DNA from 2 places in the Streptomyces sp. 147326 genome. Region 2 is predicted to be linked to the other one. Evidence: riboswitches for the same ligand, from Rfam matches in the RefSeq annotation. Region 2 holds a riboswitch; the other holds the start of a gene.

Region 1 (7,504 bases), 2.4 Mb from region 2:
CAGGCCGCGGACCGATCCCTACTGTTCGTTCGAACGAACAGTCGAGGTTCGCCGTACGGGAGTCGTCGTGGACATATCCGGATCGAACGTTCTGCTCACCGGGGCCAACGGAGGCATCGGCTCCGCCCTGGCCGAGCGCCTGACCGCGCAGGGGGCCCGGCTCACGGTCACCGGGCGGCGGGAGGAAGCCCTCAAGGCCACCGCGGACGCCTGCGGCGCCCGCACCGTGGTCGCCGATCTGGCCGTCCGGGCCGACGTGGTCCGGCTCGCCGAGGCCTGCGCCGAGGCGGACATCCTCGTCGCGAACGCCGCACTCCCCGCCAGCGGCGACCTCCTCGACTACACCGAGGACCAGCTCGACCGCGCGCTCGACGTCAACCTGCGCGCGCCCGTCCTGCTGTCCCGGCTGCTCGCGGAGCACATGGTGTCCCGCCGCCGCGGCCACATCGTGCTGATCGGCTCCATTTCCGGCAAGGCCGCGACCAAGTCGACCTCCCTCTACAACGCGACGAAGTTCGGACTGCGCGGATTCGCCCTCGCCCTGCGCCAGGAACTCCGCGGTACGGGGGTGGGGGTCTCCCTCGTCCAGCCGGGCTTCGTCCGCGACGCCGGGATGTTCGCGGACACCGGCGCCACCCCGCCGAACGGCATCAGGACCGTGACGCCCGGCCAGGTCGCCGACGGCGTCGTACGAGCCGTACGCCGCGACCGGTGCGAGGTCAACGTGGCGCCGCTGGAGCTGCGGCTGCTGAGCGCCATCGCCGGGCAGTTCCCCGGATTCGCCGAGCGGGTCCAGGCCCGGGCGGACGTCGACGGCTCCGTACGCCGGATCGTCGACGCCCAGCGCTCTCGCCGCTAGCGACGCCCCCCCGCACCTGCACGCCCCCCGCACCTGTACGCCGCACGCCTGCACGTCTTCCCTGCCACCCACGTGAACGGAGAACACGGCCGTGCCGAGTCAACACCTTCCGAACGGCGCTCCCCACCCCGGCCCGGGTGTCGAGCGCAGGTCCCTGCTCCGATTAGGGGCCCTGCTGGCCGCGGGCGGAGCCGCCGCGCTCGTTCCCGCACCGATCGCGCACGCCGCCACCAGGGGCCAGGGGACCGACACGGTGACCACCACCTACCAGGGCCGCGCCCCGTACGGCAACGACCAGTGGGCGTACGTCCCCTTCGACGTCCCCGCCGGAGTGCAGCGGATCTCCGTCTCCACCTCCCACGACGCCGCCGCCGGCATCCTCGACCTCGGGATCTTCGGCCCCTCCGGCTTCCGCGGCTGGTCGGGCGGTGAACGGGCCGGGTTCACCCTCTCCGCCGCGGACGCCACTCCCGGCTACGTGCCCGGGCCCGTCGAACCCGGCGGCTGGTCCGTCATCCTGGGGCCGATGGTCGGCGCCGCCGGCGGCATGGCCTGGCAGGTCGAGGTCACCCTGCACCACGGCGACCCGCTGCCCCGGACCCCGTACGACATCCTGCCAACCTCGGTGGCGGGGCGGGGGCCCGGCTGGTACCGGGGCGACCTGCACCTGCACAGCGTGCACTCCGACGGGAAGCGCACGGTGGACGAGATCGTCACGGCGGCCCGCCATGAAGGGCTGAACTTCATCGCCACCTCCGACCACAACACCAGCTCCGCCGCCGCTGGGGAGCGACGAAGGTGTCGATCGCCGCCATGCCCGACGGGTCCGCCCAGCTGATCGGATACGGCACGGACGGTGCCATGTACCACTGCGTCCGCGGGCGCGATGGCGCGTGCACGGCCTGGGGGCGCCTGGGCGGCTACAACGGGGCCCCGGCGTTCTCCGGCCCGGCCCTGGCGATCGCCGGCCTGCCCGACGGTTCCTCCCAGGTGCTCGCGATCGGGCTCGACGGGATGGTGTACCACCGGCTGCGGCGGCCCGACGGCTCCTGGACCGCTTTCCTGCCCCCGCGCGGCGTCACCACCGCAACCATGGCGGCCAGCGCCATCGGCATCACCGGGATGCCCGACGGTTCCGCCCAGGTCGTGGCGGTCGGGCTCGACGGACGGATCTGGCACAACACCAGGCAGCCGAACGGCTCCTGGACCCCGTTCGCGCGCATACCCGGCCCGAACGGGAGGGACCCCTTCCCCGCGGGCCAGGTCCGCATCACCTCCCTGCGCGACGGCACCACGCACGTGACGGCCGTCAGCGCCGGCTAGGCGGTGTCTGATGGCTCTTGCCCGGGGTGGTGGATCTGTTGCCGTTCCGGGCATGAGTCGGTCATGGTGCGTCGGCATGAACTGACGAATGCTCAGTGGGATCGCATAGGCTCGCTGCTGCCGGAGACTGGCGGGCCGGGTGGGCGGTGGGCCGACCACCGGACCGTGGTCAACGGAGTGCTCTACCGGACGCGGACCGGGATTCCCTGGCGTGACCTGCCCGAACGCTACGGATCCTGGCAGACCGTCTACGAACGCCACCGCCGCTGGTCGGCCGATGGCACCTGGTCGAAGATCCTGCGAGCGTTGCAGGCCGGCGCCGACTCCACCGCCCCGGACGCGGACGGCTCGTGGGCGGTCAACGTCGACTCCACCACCTGCCGGGCCCACCAGCATGCAGCCGGAGCCCGGCATGCACCCCCGGCCGACCACCCCGAAAAGGGGGCGGCACGCGTGTGGACGCAGAGGGCCGCGAGGCCCTGGGACGCTCCCGGGGCGGGCTGACCAGCAAGGTCCACCTGCTGGCGGATGACCGCTGCCGGCCCCTGGTCTGGCTGACCTCGCCGGGCCAGCGCGGGGACAGCCCGATGTTCATCCCGCTCATGCAGGCCCTGAACGTGGCCCGCCGCGGGCCCGGGCGCCCCCGCACCCGGCCGGACCGGGCCCGTGGCGACAAGGCGTACTCCAGTCGCGCCAACCGCGTCTACCTGCGCAAACGCGGGATCAAGGCAACGATCGCGCAGCCGGACGACCAGCGTGCGAAGCGCCGCAGGCGCGGCCGGGCCGGCGGCCGCCCGCCAGCCTTCGACCGCGAGCAGTACCGCCAGCGCAACACCGTCGAACGCTGCATCGGGAAGCTGAAACAGCACAGGGCCGTCGCGACCCGGTACGACAAACGCGACTACATGCCGTAGTCGGCGAAGCCGGTGCCGGGGGCGCTCTCGTAGAACCGGCCCTGGATCAGGCGCGAGGTGTGGGTGAGGAAGGCGACGCCCTTCTTCAGGTCGGGCCCGTCACCGGCCGGCGGGACGGTCGGCGGTTCGGTCTTCTTGGTGGTCAGAGCGACCAGGTCGCTCTTGGCGCCCGCGACGACGACCGGGGCGGTCGGGAACAGGCGCGGTTCGGTGTCGTCCTCCTCGAAGCCGAAGCCGCCCTTGGAGAGCTGGTGCCTGGAGAGCCAGGACACGCCGGCGTCCGCGAAGGGCCCGTCGCCGAGGGCGCGCAGGGCCTGGGCGGCCCAGGCGGTGGAGGCCGGGCTGCCGGTGGTCATGTAGGCGGCGGAGGGCCAGGCGCCGGTCGGGAGCTGGGACTTCTTGAGGTAGCCCCGGGCCTTCTGCACGGCGGCGTCGTGGCCGCCGGCCCGCTTGAGGGCCAGGGTGATCAGCCCGGTGGAGGCGGCGTCGCTGTCGCACCATCCGCCGGAGCGGATGAGGATGCTCGTGAAGCCGCCGTCCTCGCACTGGAGGCCGGTCAGCCGGTTCACGGCGTCGGCGGGGGGCGTCACGCCGCCGTTCAGCAGGGCGATCACGGCCATGGCCTGGGCGTCGGACTGGCCGGTGGTGCGGAAGTCGCCCTTGGTGAAGCAGCCGTCGATCGTCTCTCCGTCACCGATGTCCCGCGGGCAGACGTACTTGACGAGGTCGCCGAGCAGGTCGTGGCCGCCGAAGGCCCGGGGGTCCTTGCCGGTGGCCTCGGCGACGAGCGCGAGCCGCGCGGCGGCGGTGGCGTCGGGTATCCCGTCCTTGCCGGCCGGGTAGGCGTACGCGTCCGTCTGCGCGGGAGCGGCGAGGAAGTCGGCTGCCTTCTTCGCCACCGGGCTCTTGGGGTCGGCGCCCGCGAGGGCGTACACGGCCTCCGTGGTGAAGAGGTGGTTCGGGACGGTGGCACCGTCGTCGACGACGCGCTCCCCTTCCGTCAGCTTCCCGGTGAGCCAGCCGGTGGCCGCGGGCACGTCGACCGACCCCGCGGGAGCGTTGGGCGGCGCCGTCGGGACGGTCGGATCGGGGACGGAACCGCCGCCGGCCCGAACGTCGTCGGGGGAGAAGGTGGGCTTGCCCGAGGTGCCGCCGATGCCCGTTCCGCCGAACACCCAGGCGTCCACGTCGCCCGGCTTCGGAGTGCGTGCCATGGCGCCGAGCGGGCTGTACGTCCAGTTCTTCTGACCGGGCGAGGCGATCCAGTACGACCAGTACGCGGTGGCCTGCGGGGTGAGGACGCACTCCTCCTTGTCCGGAGTGGGGTACTGCGTACCGGAGTTGAAGGAGCCGTTGCCTATCCGGCAGATGAATCCGTCACCGTCGTGGACGGTGCCGACGGTGGTGAAGCCGCCCGTGCGCAGCAGCTCGAAGCCGGTCGTCGGGGTGGTGTCGCAGCCGCGCTCGACCTTTCCGCCGAAGGGACCGAAGTCCACGGCCACGACGGCGCCGGTGGTGGCCGTGCACTGCTCGATCGGATCGGCATGGGCGGACGGGGGGACCGTGAAGAACGCAATTCCCGCACCGAGCGTCACGAAGGCCGCGGTCACGAGGGAGAAGAACCGCCGTCTCGTCCCCGACTGCCGTTTCGCCTGCTGTTCGGTCCCCACCGCGGCCCCTCGTCTCTGCCGGGGGGCTGCGTGCGTGGTGATGCGCCCCCGCACGGCTGCGAACGCCAGGGGGAGGCTGCGACGACCACACCGCAATCCACGACGGCGCTCTTCGTACTGTGTCCCGGCCCCAGGCATTCCGGCTCACCCGGAACGAACCGGGCCTACGGTTGCGGGTCAGCGCCGGAATTCGACCGGCTTCCCCTGGTGCTGAGCAGCTATCAGCCGGAGTGCAACACGGATTTCGCCGACGCGTCAAGATGGCATAGGCCTCCCGGATGCGCCCCCTGCCCACCCGCACGGATGGCTGGCGGTCCCTTGATCGCTCGGGTAGCGTCCTGGGCTGCCACATGGGGGAATCCGGTGCGATGCCGGAGCTGACGCGCAGCGGTGTGGGACGGCGGGGGCCGTTTCCGAGCCCGAATGCCCATCCGGCGATGCAGAACAGGAAGCCGTACCACGCGTTCCGGACGGCGGCCCCCGGCATGCCCGGCCGTGCGTCCGTACGGCGACCGCGTGGCGCCCGGGAAGGCCGGCGTCCGCCGATTCCAGGAGCAGGCCATGTCCCGTCCCCGTACGTCCCGCCGCCTCGCGCTCGCGGTGCCCGCCGCGCTCGGCGCCTTCGCCCTCACCGCGCTGCCCGCCTTCGCGACCTCGTCGCCGGCGCAGATCGCCACGTCCAAGACGAACGGCGTCGCCTACCTCAAGTCGCTGCAGGCGGCCGACGGTTCGTACGCCGGCTCCGGCCTGTCCAACGAGTGGGCGTTCAGCACCTTCGCCGCCGCCGGCACCGCGGTCGTCGACGTCGCCCCGGGCGGGGACACGACGAAGAACGCCCGCACCGTCTACCGGAACCTGCTGTCCACGGCGGGCTGGCCCTCGGCCTCCCCGGTGGTCACCGACTACGAGCGCGGCACCCTCAACGCGTACGCCGCCGGCATCGACCCGGCCCGCGTGTCGGCCTCCCGCAACCTCGTCGCCCACGTCTACTCCTTCTGGCAGACGGCCGAGGCGGGCTACTTCGGCCCGTCCGGCAACTTCAACGGCACCGTCTTCGCGGCCCTTTCGCTCGGTGGCGCCAAGACCCAGGCCGGCGGCAACCGCGTCCCGCAGGCGCTCACCGACTCGATGGTCACCCGCATCCGCGCCAACCAGCACGTCGACGGCGGCTGGACCTACAACAAGGCCGAGGGCAACCCCACCGTCCTCAACTCCGCGAGCGACGTCGACATGACCGGCGCCGCGATGGCCGCGCTCTGCGTCTCCGGCGTCCCCAACACCGACGCCGACGTCGTCCAGGCCAAGAACTTCCTCAAGGGCAAGCTCGTCGCCAGCACCGGTGCCTTCAACTCCATGTACGGGGTCAACACCAGCTCCAACGGCTGGGGCGTCGCCGGCCTCAACGCCTGCGGCATCAACCCGCAGACCGGTGACTTCCTCACCGCCAACGGCAAGACCCCCGTCGACTTCCTGATCGCCAACCAGTACAACCCGGCGGGCGGCTTCAAGTACAAGCCGTCCGACACCGGCCCGAGCGCCTACGCCTCGATCGACGCGCTGCGCGCCGTGGCCGGCGGCGGATTCACCACGGCCCCGCCCGTCCCGGTCACCCCCGGCGCCCCGCAGTGGGTCGCACAGTCCACCTTCACCGCAGGCACCGCCACCATGCTGGCCCTGACCGTCGACGACGACGCCGGCAACCTCAAGGTCTGCTCGGTGGCCTTCACGCCGACCGCTACGGCCACCACCCTCGGCGACGTCCTGAACGCGGCGGCCGGCGGCGCCACCCCGTCGGGCTGTGTCACCGGCGTGACCCCCTCGTCGGGCACCGGCACCATCACCAACGTCAACGGCAAGGCCAACAGCGGTGGCAACACCTGGAAGGTCAGCGTCGACGGCTCCGCCTTCGCCGGCGCCCTCCGCGAGAAGGGCATCAACGTGGGCGACACGATCGCCCTGCGCTGGGGCGCCTGATGCCCCGCCGGGTGCGGGGACCCGAGTACGGGCCCCGCACCCGGCGGTCCGACCGGGAAGGGGGCCGCACACCCCAAGGCCGGGGGCGGCGTTACCCGAGTACGGGCCCCGCACCCGGCGGTCCGACCGGGAAGGGGGCCGCACACCCCAAGGCCGGGGGCGGCGTTACCCGAGCGCCTCGAAGGAGGCGACGAGGTCGGTCGGGGAGGGGAGTGCGGTGATGTCGGCCTGGGTGGCGGCGGCGCCCTTGCGGAGGTCGTCGTCGGTCAGGAGGCGGCTGAGCAGGGCGGCGTCCACGCTGTCGCCGCTCGCCCGGAGGGCGAAGCCCAGGCCCGTCGCGGCATCGACGTTGATGAAGTGGTCGGCGCCCTGCGGGAGGATCAGCTGGGGAACACCGCGGGCCGCGGCGGTGAGCATGGTGCCGGAGCCGCCGTGGTGCACGACCGCGTCGGCGGTGTCCAGCAACTGGGCCAGGGGCACCCAGGGCAGGGGGCGGACATTGGGGGGAAGGGTGCCGAGCGGGCTCAGGTCGGTGTCGCCGACGGCGAGCAGGAACTCGGCGTCGACGGAGGCGGCCTCGGCGATCACCCGGGCGATCGGGTTGACGCCCGCGAACGCGGTCACCACCGTTCCGAGCGTGACGGCGATACGGGGCCGGGAGCCGCGGGCTATGAGGTCACCGGGGACCGTGCCGCCGCCGTTGTAGGGCACGTAGCGGACCCGCCAGCCGGTGCCGTCCCCGCCGAGGGAGGCGGGTACGACGT
Region 2 (7,504 bases):
ACCGTGTCCACGACCTCGAAGGCGAAGTTCATGTGCATGGTCTCGTCACGGAACACCCAGTTGGTGCCGGTGGCCAGGCCGTGCAGCAGGCCGCGCGAGCGGAACCAGTACACGTACGCGAAGGCGCCGTAGAAGAACAGGCCCTCGATGCACGCGGCGAAGCAGATCAGGTTCAGCAGGAAGCGGCGGCGGTCGGCCTTCGACTCCAGCCGGTCGATCTTCTCGACCGAGTCCATCCACTTGAAGCAGAACTGCGCCTTCTCGCGGATGGACGGGATCTCCTCGACCGCGTCGAACGCGGCCGCGCGGTCGTCCGGATCGGGCAGGTAGGTGTCGAGCAGCGTCAGGTAGAACTGGACGTGCACGGCCTCCTCGAACAGCTGGCGCGACAGGTACAGGCGCGCCTCCGGGGAGTTGATGTGCTTGTAGAGCGTCAGCACCAGGTTGTTCGAGACGATCGAGTCACCCGTCGCGAAGAACGCGACCAGGCGGCCGATCATGTGCTGCTCGGCCGGCGTCAGCTTCGCGAGGTCCGCGACGTCCGAGTGGAGGTCGACCTCCTCCACCGTCCACGTGTTCTTGATCGCGTCCCGGTAGCGCTCGTAGAAGTCCGGGTAGCGCATCGGGCGGAGCGTGAGCTCGAAGCCCGGGTCCAGGAGGTTCTTGTTGTCGGTGGAGCTCATTACTGGCAGGCCTCGCAGGACTCGGGGTTCTCAAGGGAGCAGGCCAGAGCGTCGGCGTCGACGGCCTGCGGGAGCGGGGTGGCGGCGGCCGGAACGGCGGACGCGGACGCGGCGCGGGCGATCTTCGTCGCGGGGCGCGAGCGCAGGTAGTAGGTGGTCTTCAGACCCTGCTTCCAGGCGTACGCGTACATCGAGCTGAGCTTGCCGATGGTGGGCGTCTCCAGGAACAGGTTCAGCGACTGCGACTGGTCCAGGAACGGCGTACGGGCCGCCGCCATGTCGATCAGGCCGCGCTGCGGGATCTCCCACGCCGTGCGGTACAGCTCGCGGACCTCGGCCGGGATCCAGCCGAACCCCTGGACCGAGCCGGAGGATTCGCGCAGCGCCTCGCGGGTCTGGGCGTCCCACACGCCGAGCGCCTTCAGCTCCTCCACCAGGTAGCCGTTCACCTGGAGGAACTCACCGCTGAGCGTCTCGCGCTTGAAGAGGTTGGAGACCTGCGGCTCGATGCACTCGTACACGCCGGCGATCGAGGCGATGGTGGCCGTCGGGGCGATGGCGAGGAGCAGGGAGTTGCGCATGCCGGACTTCGCGACCCGGGTGCGCAGTGCGTCCCAGCGCTCCGGCCAGTTCAGCTCCACGTCGTAGTGGTCCGGGTGCAGGACGCCGCGCGCGGTGCGGGTCTGCTCCCAGGCCGGCAGCGGGCCGCTGCGCTCGGCCAGGTCGCACGAGGCCTCGTACGCCGCGAGCATGATGCGCTCGGAGAGCTTGGTGGAGAGGGCCTTCGCCTCGGGGGAGTCGAAGGGGAGCTTCATCTTGAAGAAGACGTCCTGGAGGCCCATCGCGCCCAGGCCCACCGGGCGCCAGCGGGCGTTGGAACGGCCGGCCTGCTCGGTCGGGTAGAAGTTGATGTCCACCACGCGGTCGAGGAAGGTCACGGCGGTGCGGACGGTCTCGTCCATCCGCTCCCAGTCGATCTCGCCGTCGACGACGAAGGCGCCGAGGTTGACCGAGCCGAGGTTGCAGACGGCCGTCTCGCCGTCGTTGGTGACCTCGATGATCTCGGTGCACAGGTTCGAGGAGTGCACGACCGTGCCCGGCTCGGCGGTCTGGTTCGCCGTGCGGTTGGAGGCGTCCTTGAAGGTCATCCAGCCCTGGCCGGTCTGCGCGAGGGTGCGCATCATCCGGCCGTACAGGTCGCGGGCGGGCATGGTCTTGCGGGCCAGGCCCTCCGCCTCGGCCTTGCGGTAGGCGGCGTCGAACTCGTCGCCCCACAGGTCGACCAGCTCGGGCACGTCGGCCGGGGAGAACAGCGACCACTCGGCGTCCGCGTTCACGCGGCGCATGAACTCGTCGGGGACCCAGTGGGCGAGGTTCAGGTTGTGCGTACGGCGCTGGTCCTCACCGGTGTTGTCGCGGAGCTCCAGGAACTCCTCGATGTCCGCGTGCCAGGTCTCCAGGTAGACGGCGGCGGCGCCCTTGCGGCGGCCACCCTGGTTCACGGCGGCGACGGAGGCGTCGAGGGTCTTCAGGAACGGCACGATGCCGTTGGAGTGGCCGTTGGTGCCGCGGATCAGGGAACCGCGGGCGCGGATGCGGGAGTACGACAGGCCGATGCCGCCGGCGTGCTTCGACAGGCGCGCCACCTGGTGGTAGCGGTCGTAGATCGAGTCGAGCTCGTCCAGCGGGGAATCCAGCAGGTAGCAGGAGGACATCTGCGGGTGCCGGGTGCCGGAGTTGAAGAGGGTGGGGGAGGAGGGCAGGTAGTCGAGGCGGCTCATCAGCCGGTACAGCGAGGTCACTTCCTCGAGGGCCTGGACGCTCTCGTCCGCGGCGAGGCCGCAGGCCACGCGCAGCATGAAGTACTGCGGGGTCTCGATGACCTGACGGGTGATCGGGTGGCGCAGCAGGTAGCGGCTGTGCAGGGTGCGCAGGCCGAAGAAGCCGAAGCGGTCGTCGGCGCCCTCGGCGAGGGTGTGCTCGACCAGCGCGTCCAGCCGGTTCGCGTGCGTGCGCACGAACTCGGCGGTGCGGTCGGCGATCAGGCCCTCGCGGTGACCGACCTCGACCGAGGCCGAGAAGGAGGTGGAGCCCTGACTCGCGGCCTCGTCGCGCACGGCCAGCGTCAGCAGCCGGGCGGCGAGCTTCGAGTAGGCGGGGTCCTCGGAGATCAGACCGGCGGCGCCCTCGGTGGCGAGACCGCGGAGTTCGGCCTCGTCGGCGGCGGAGCTGCGGCCGCGGAGCGCGGCGGCGGCGACGCGCCCGGGGTCGGTGTCGGGGAGGTCCGCCGTCAGTTCGGTGAGGGTACGCAGCAGCGTGGCCCCCGGGCCCTCGGTGTTGTCGCCAGAAACGGACTCGGCGCGCGGTGCGGAAGGCGCGATGGTCACGGCGGGAGCTCTCCCTCGCTCGGCCCGGTCATCGGCGGAGCGGGGCGCGAGCGGGCGCATGCGGGCGTGGTAGGAACGCGTACACACCGCATGGCGTCCACCGGCCCAACCGCGAGGCCCGGACGTGTCGGCACCCGGTTCGGTCGAGCCGGGCGCGCTGTCGGCAGGTCATCGGACTTGGTGTCCGGTAGGCGGACACTTCATACCGTTGCGGGACAGTTCCGGATTCACACCGGATTCCCCTGCGCGACAGCAGCCTTGAGCATACATGTGGGGGCGGCCGTATGCGGCAACCCCCACATGTAGTGTCGGCGCGGCTACAGCTTGAGCCGATACGCGAGGAGTGTCAGGCCCGGGATCGGCGCCCAGTCCCGCTCGGGAACGCGTACGAAGCCCAGTTGCGCGTAGATCCGGTGGGCGCCGGCCATGCTGCGCTGGGTGGAGAGCACGACGCCCGTCACCCCCTCGATGGCCCGCGCCCGCTCGACGCACGCCCGCACCAGAGCCTCACCGGCGCCCTGGCCGCGCGCCGCCCGGGCCACCGCGAGCATCCGGAACTCCGCCTCGTCGGGGGCGGCGATGTCGGCGAGCGGGCTGCCGGGGGCGGCGAAGGTCACCCCGCCCAGGATCCGCCCGTCCCGCTCGGCGACGAGCACCTCGGCCCGGGCGGCCCGGCCGGCCACGTCGCGCAGCACGTTCAGGTAGCCGTCGTCCTCGTTGAAGTCCAGGTGCCCGTCGGCGAGGTAGGCCTGCGCCGTGATCTCACCCAGTTCCGCGTATTCGGCGGGCAGCGCCGTTCTGATCACCATGTCCATGCGGTCGAGTGTGCAGGACGGGTGTCGGCGGGCGGCGCTATGGTCGAAGAAGCACCGTCGAGGAAGGCGAGCGAGGCATGACCGTGATGACCGACAGGCCCCACATGACGATCGCAGAGTTCGAGCACCTGGCCCGGATAGCGGCCCGCGAGGCGGAGGGGCTGCGACTGGAGTTCATCGGTGGGGTGCTGAGGAGCAAGGCCATGCCAGACGGGGACCACGGGCGGATCATTCTGTGGCTGACACGGATCTGCATGCAGCACCACCCGGATTTCTGGCTGCACCCAGGGCAGGGGATCAAGGCGGAACAGTACCGGGAGGGCCGTGCTATTCCGGACGGGGTTCTGGCGCACGAGGACGCGTTCGTGGGACAGGGCGACTGGGTGGATCCGAGCCCGATCCTGATGGCTGTCGAGGTGACCTCGTGGGACTCCGACACCGAGCGGCGCGACCGGATCGAGAAGCCGCGCGCTTATGCGCAGACCGGTATTCCCGTGTACCTGCTCATCGACCGGCTCAAGTGCCAGGTTCTCGTCCACAGCGACCCGGATGGCGACCGCTACGAAACTGTGCGCACCGTTCCCTTCGGCAAGGAAGTCAAGCTTCCCGACCCCGTCGGCATCACGCTCCAGACAGAGGTCCTCAAGGACTGGGTGCGCTGACCCCGTCCAGGCCGAAGGCCCCGCCGGAAGCATCCGGCGGGGCCTTCGGGGTGCGGGGCGGCTCAGCAGCAGCGGAAGCCCTCGCGGGGGTCCGCCTCGCGGGCGTCCGTACGGGCGCGTTCGAAGGCGCGGCGGGTGAGGACCTCCGCGTCCGGGTCGTGGGAGCGGGCGTGGGCCACGTAGCGGTCGTACGCGGCCTCCCCCGAGAACTCCCGGACGTAGAACCGGGCCCTGGCCAGCGCGCTCCGTACGGTGCTCACGCCACGGGCTCCTTGACGTGTCCGCCGCCCGCCTCCGGGCCCGCCGCGGCGAGCTCCGCCCGCTCCTCGGCGGTCGCGATCAGTCCGGCCGGGGCGACGATCTTCGACTCGGTCCACGGGACCTCGGAGAGGGTCGCCGACTCCGGGTTGCGGACGGCCCTGAGGCAGGTCCGGGCCGCGTCCGCGAGGACCACGATGATCAGGACGGCGAAGAAGGCGCACAGCACGCCGTCGACCGTGGCGTTGGTGACGACGGTGTGCATGTCGTCCATGTTCTTCGCCGGCGGCAGGACCTTGTCGGCGTCGATTCCGGCCTGGTACTTGTCGCGCTGGGCGAAGAAGCCGACCTTCACGTCCTCGGAGAAGATCTTCTGGTAGCTCGCGGTGAGGGTCACCGTGGCGTCCCAGACCAGCGGAACGCCCGTCACCCAGGCCCACTTGAGCCGTCCGGACTTGACCAGCAGGGTGGTGCAGACGGCCAGCGCGACCGCGGCGAGCAGCTGGTTGGCGATGCCGAAGAGCGGGAAGAGCTGGTTGATGCCGCCGAGCGGGTCCTTGATGCCGACCCACAGGAAGTAGCCCCAGCCGCCGACGACGATCGCGCTCGCGAACCACACGCCGGGCTTCCAGCTGACGTCCTTGAAGGACTTGTGCACGTTGCCGAGGGTGTCCTGGAGCATGAACCGGCCCACGCGGGTGCCCGCGTCGAGCGTCGTCAGGATGAACAGCGCCTCGAACATGATCGCGAAGTGGTACCAGAACGCCTTCATGCCGGCGCCGCCGACCACGGCGGAGAAGATCTCCGACATTCCGAGTGCGAAGGTCGGCGCGCCGCCCGTGCGGGAGAGCAGGCTGGCTTCCTCGACGTCCTTGGCGGCCTGGGTGAGCGCCTCGGGGGAGATGGCGAAGCCGAAGTTCGTCACCGCCTGGGAGGCGGACTCGACGGTGGTGCCGATGACCCCGCCGGGGGAGTTGACCGCGAAGAAGAGGCCGGGCTCGATGATGCAGGCCGCGATGATCGCCATGACGGCGACGAAGGACTCGGTCAGCATCGCGCCGTAGCCGATCATGCGGACCTGGGTCTCCTTCTGGATCATCTTCGGGGTGGTTCCCGAGGAGACCAGGGCGTGGAAGCCGGAGAGCGCGCCGCAGGCGATGGTGATGAAGACGAAGGGGAACATCGACCCGGCGAAGACGGGGCCGTCGCCGCTCGCCGCGAAGTCGGTGACCGAGGGCATCTTCAGGGTGGGCATCGCGATGACCACGCCGAGCGCGAGGAGCGCGATGGTGCCGACCTTCATGAAGGTGGAGAGGTAGTCGCGGGGCGCGAGCAGCATCCACACCGGCAGGACCGATGCCAGGAAGCCGTACACGACCATCCAGATGACCAGCGTCTCCTTCTCCAGGGTGAACGTGCCGGCGAAGGAGGACTCGGCGACCCAGCCGCCCGCGACGATGGCGAGCAGGAGCAGCGCGACGCCGATGACGGAGACCTCGGTGACCCGGCCCGGCCGCAGGACGCGCAGGTAGAAGCCCATGAAGACGGCGATCGGGATGGTCATGCCGATGGAGAAGACGCCCCAGGGCGAGTGCGCCAGGGCGTTGACGATGACCAGGGCCAGCACCGCCAGCAGGATGATCATGATGGCGAACACGGCGACCAGGGCGGCGGCCCCGCCGACGGGGCCGATCTCGTCCCGGGCCATCTGGCCGAGCGAACGCCCGTCGCGGCGGGTGGAGAAGAAGAGGGTGACCATGTCCTGGACGGCGCCGGCGAAGATGACGCCCGCGACGATCCAGATGGTGCCCGGCAGGTAGCCCATCTGCGCGGCGAGCACGGGTCCGACGAGCGGGCCCGCGCCGGCGACGGCGGCGAAGTGGTGGCCGAAGAGCACCCGGCGGTCGGTGGGATGGAAGTCGACACCGTTGTCAAGACGTTCGGCGGGGGTGGCCCGGGTGGCGTCGACCTTCAGTACGCGGTCCGCGATGAAGCGCGCGTAGAAGCGGTAGGCGATGGCGTACGAGCCCAGTGCGGCGGCGAGCAGCCACGCCGCGGAGATCTCCTCGCCGCGGGAGAGCGCGAGCACGCCCCAGCCGATGGCGCCGACGAGTCCGACGAGCACCCACACGGCGATGGACTTGGGAGAGGGCGAGCCGGGCGTCGTGCCCGGACTCGCCGCGTCCCGTTCTGTCCCTGTTGCTTCCGGTTCAGGCATGACCTCGTCCCCTCGTCGATCATCTGCGTAAGGGCAGGGAATCTACGGGGGATCGCCCGGTGAGCGTAAGGGTCCGTCCGTATTCCGGTATGTGAAGGAATTCGGTAGGCCGGGGTCCGGCGGGCGGGGCTGGACGGGCTCGGACGGGGCTGAACGTACGAGGTCAGACGGCGGGGCGCTTGAGCCGGGCGACGAACTTGTACCGGTCGCCGCGGTACACCGACCGCACCCACTCCACCGGTTCCCCGTCGGCGTCCAGGGAGTGCCGCGACAGCATCAGCATCGGCAGGCCGACGTCCGTGCCGAGCAGCCCGGCCTCGCGCGGGGTGGCCAGCGAGGTCTCGATCGTCTCCTCGGCCTCGGCCAGGTGGACGTCGTAGACCTCGGCGAGGGCCGTGTAGAGGGAGGTGTACTTGGCGAGCGAACGGCGCAGCGCGGGGAAGCGCTTGGCCGACAGGTGCGTGGTCTCGATGGCCATCGG

The links. Region 2 has a riboswitch for cobalamin ahead of RIU97_RS13980 (ribonucleoside-diphosphate reductase subunit alpha). Riboswitches for the same ligand answer to the same signal wherever they lie in the genome.
Region 1: linked by a shared signal. The riboswitch ahead of RIU97_RS04165 (hypothetical protein) and the one ahead of RIU97_RS13980 (ribonucleoside-diphosphate reductase subunit alpha) in region 2 are both predicted to bind cobalamin.

The regions. Positions count from the first base shown of each region.
Region 1 covers NZ_CP134201.1:852,631-860,134, reverse strand. The annotation lists gene RIU97_RS04190 (SDR family NAD(P)-dependent oxidoreductase) at 68-859, shown strand; gene RIU97_RS04185 (hypothetical protein) at 951-1,697, shown strand; gene RIU97_RS04180 (hypothetical protein) at 1,673-2,182, shown strand; one part of gene RIU97_RS04175 (IS5 family transposase) at 2,249-2,605, shown strand; one part of gene RIU97_RS04175 (IS5 family transposase) at 2,608-3,096, shown strand; gene RIU97_RS04170 (hypothetical protein) at 3,084-4,766, opposite strand; cobalamin riboswitch at 4,876-5,010, opposite strand; cobalamin riboswitch at 5,078-5,216, shown strand; gene RIU97_RS04165 (hypothetical protein) at 5,328-6,740, shown strand; gene RIU97_RS04160 (nucleotide disphospho-sugar-binding domain-containing protein) at 6,906-7,504, opposite strand, start outside.
Region 2 covers NZ_CP134201.1:3,206,237-3,213,740, reverse strand. The annotation lists gene RIU97_RS13985 (ribonucleotide-diphosphate reductase subunit beta) at 1-683, opposite strand, end outside; gene RIU97_RS13980 (ribonucleoside-diphosphate reductase subunit alpha) at 683-3,070, opposite strand; cobalamin riboswitch at 3,215-3,346, opposite strand; gene RIU97_RS13975 (GNAT family N-acetyltransferase) at 3,388-3,885, opposite strand; gene RIU97_RS13970 (Uma2 family endonuclease) at 3,963-4,547, shown strand; gene RIU97_RS13965 (CstA-like transporter-associated (seleno)protein) at 4,610-4,807, opposite strand; gene RIU97_RS13960 (carbon starvation CstA family protein) at 4,804-7,023, opposite strand; gene RIU97_RS13955 (GntR family transcriptional regulator) at 7,187-7,504, opposite strand, start outside.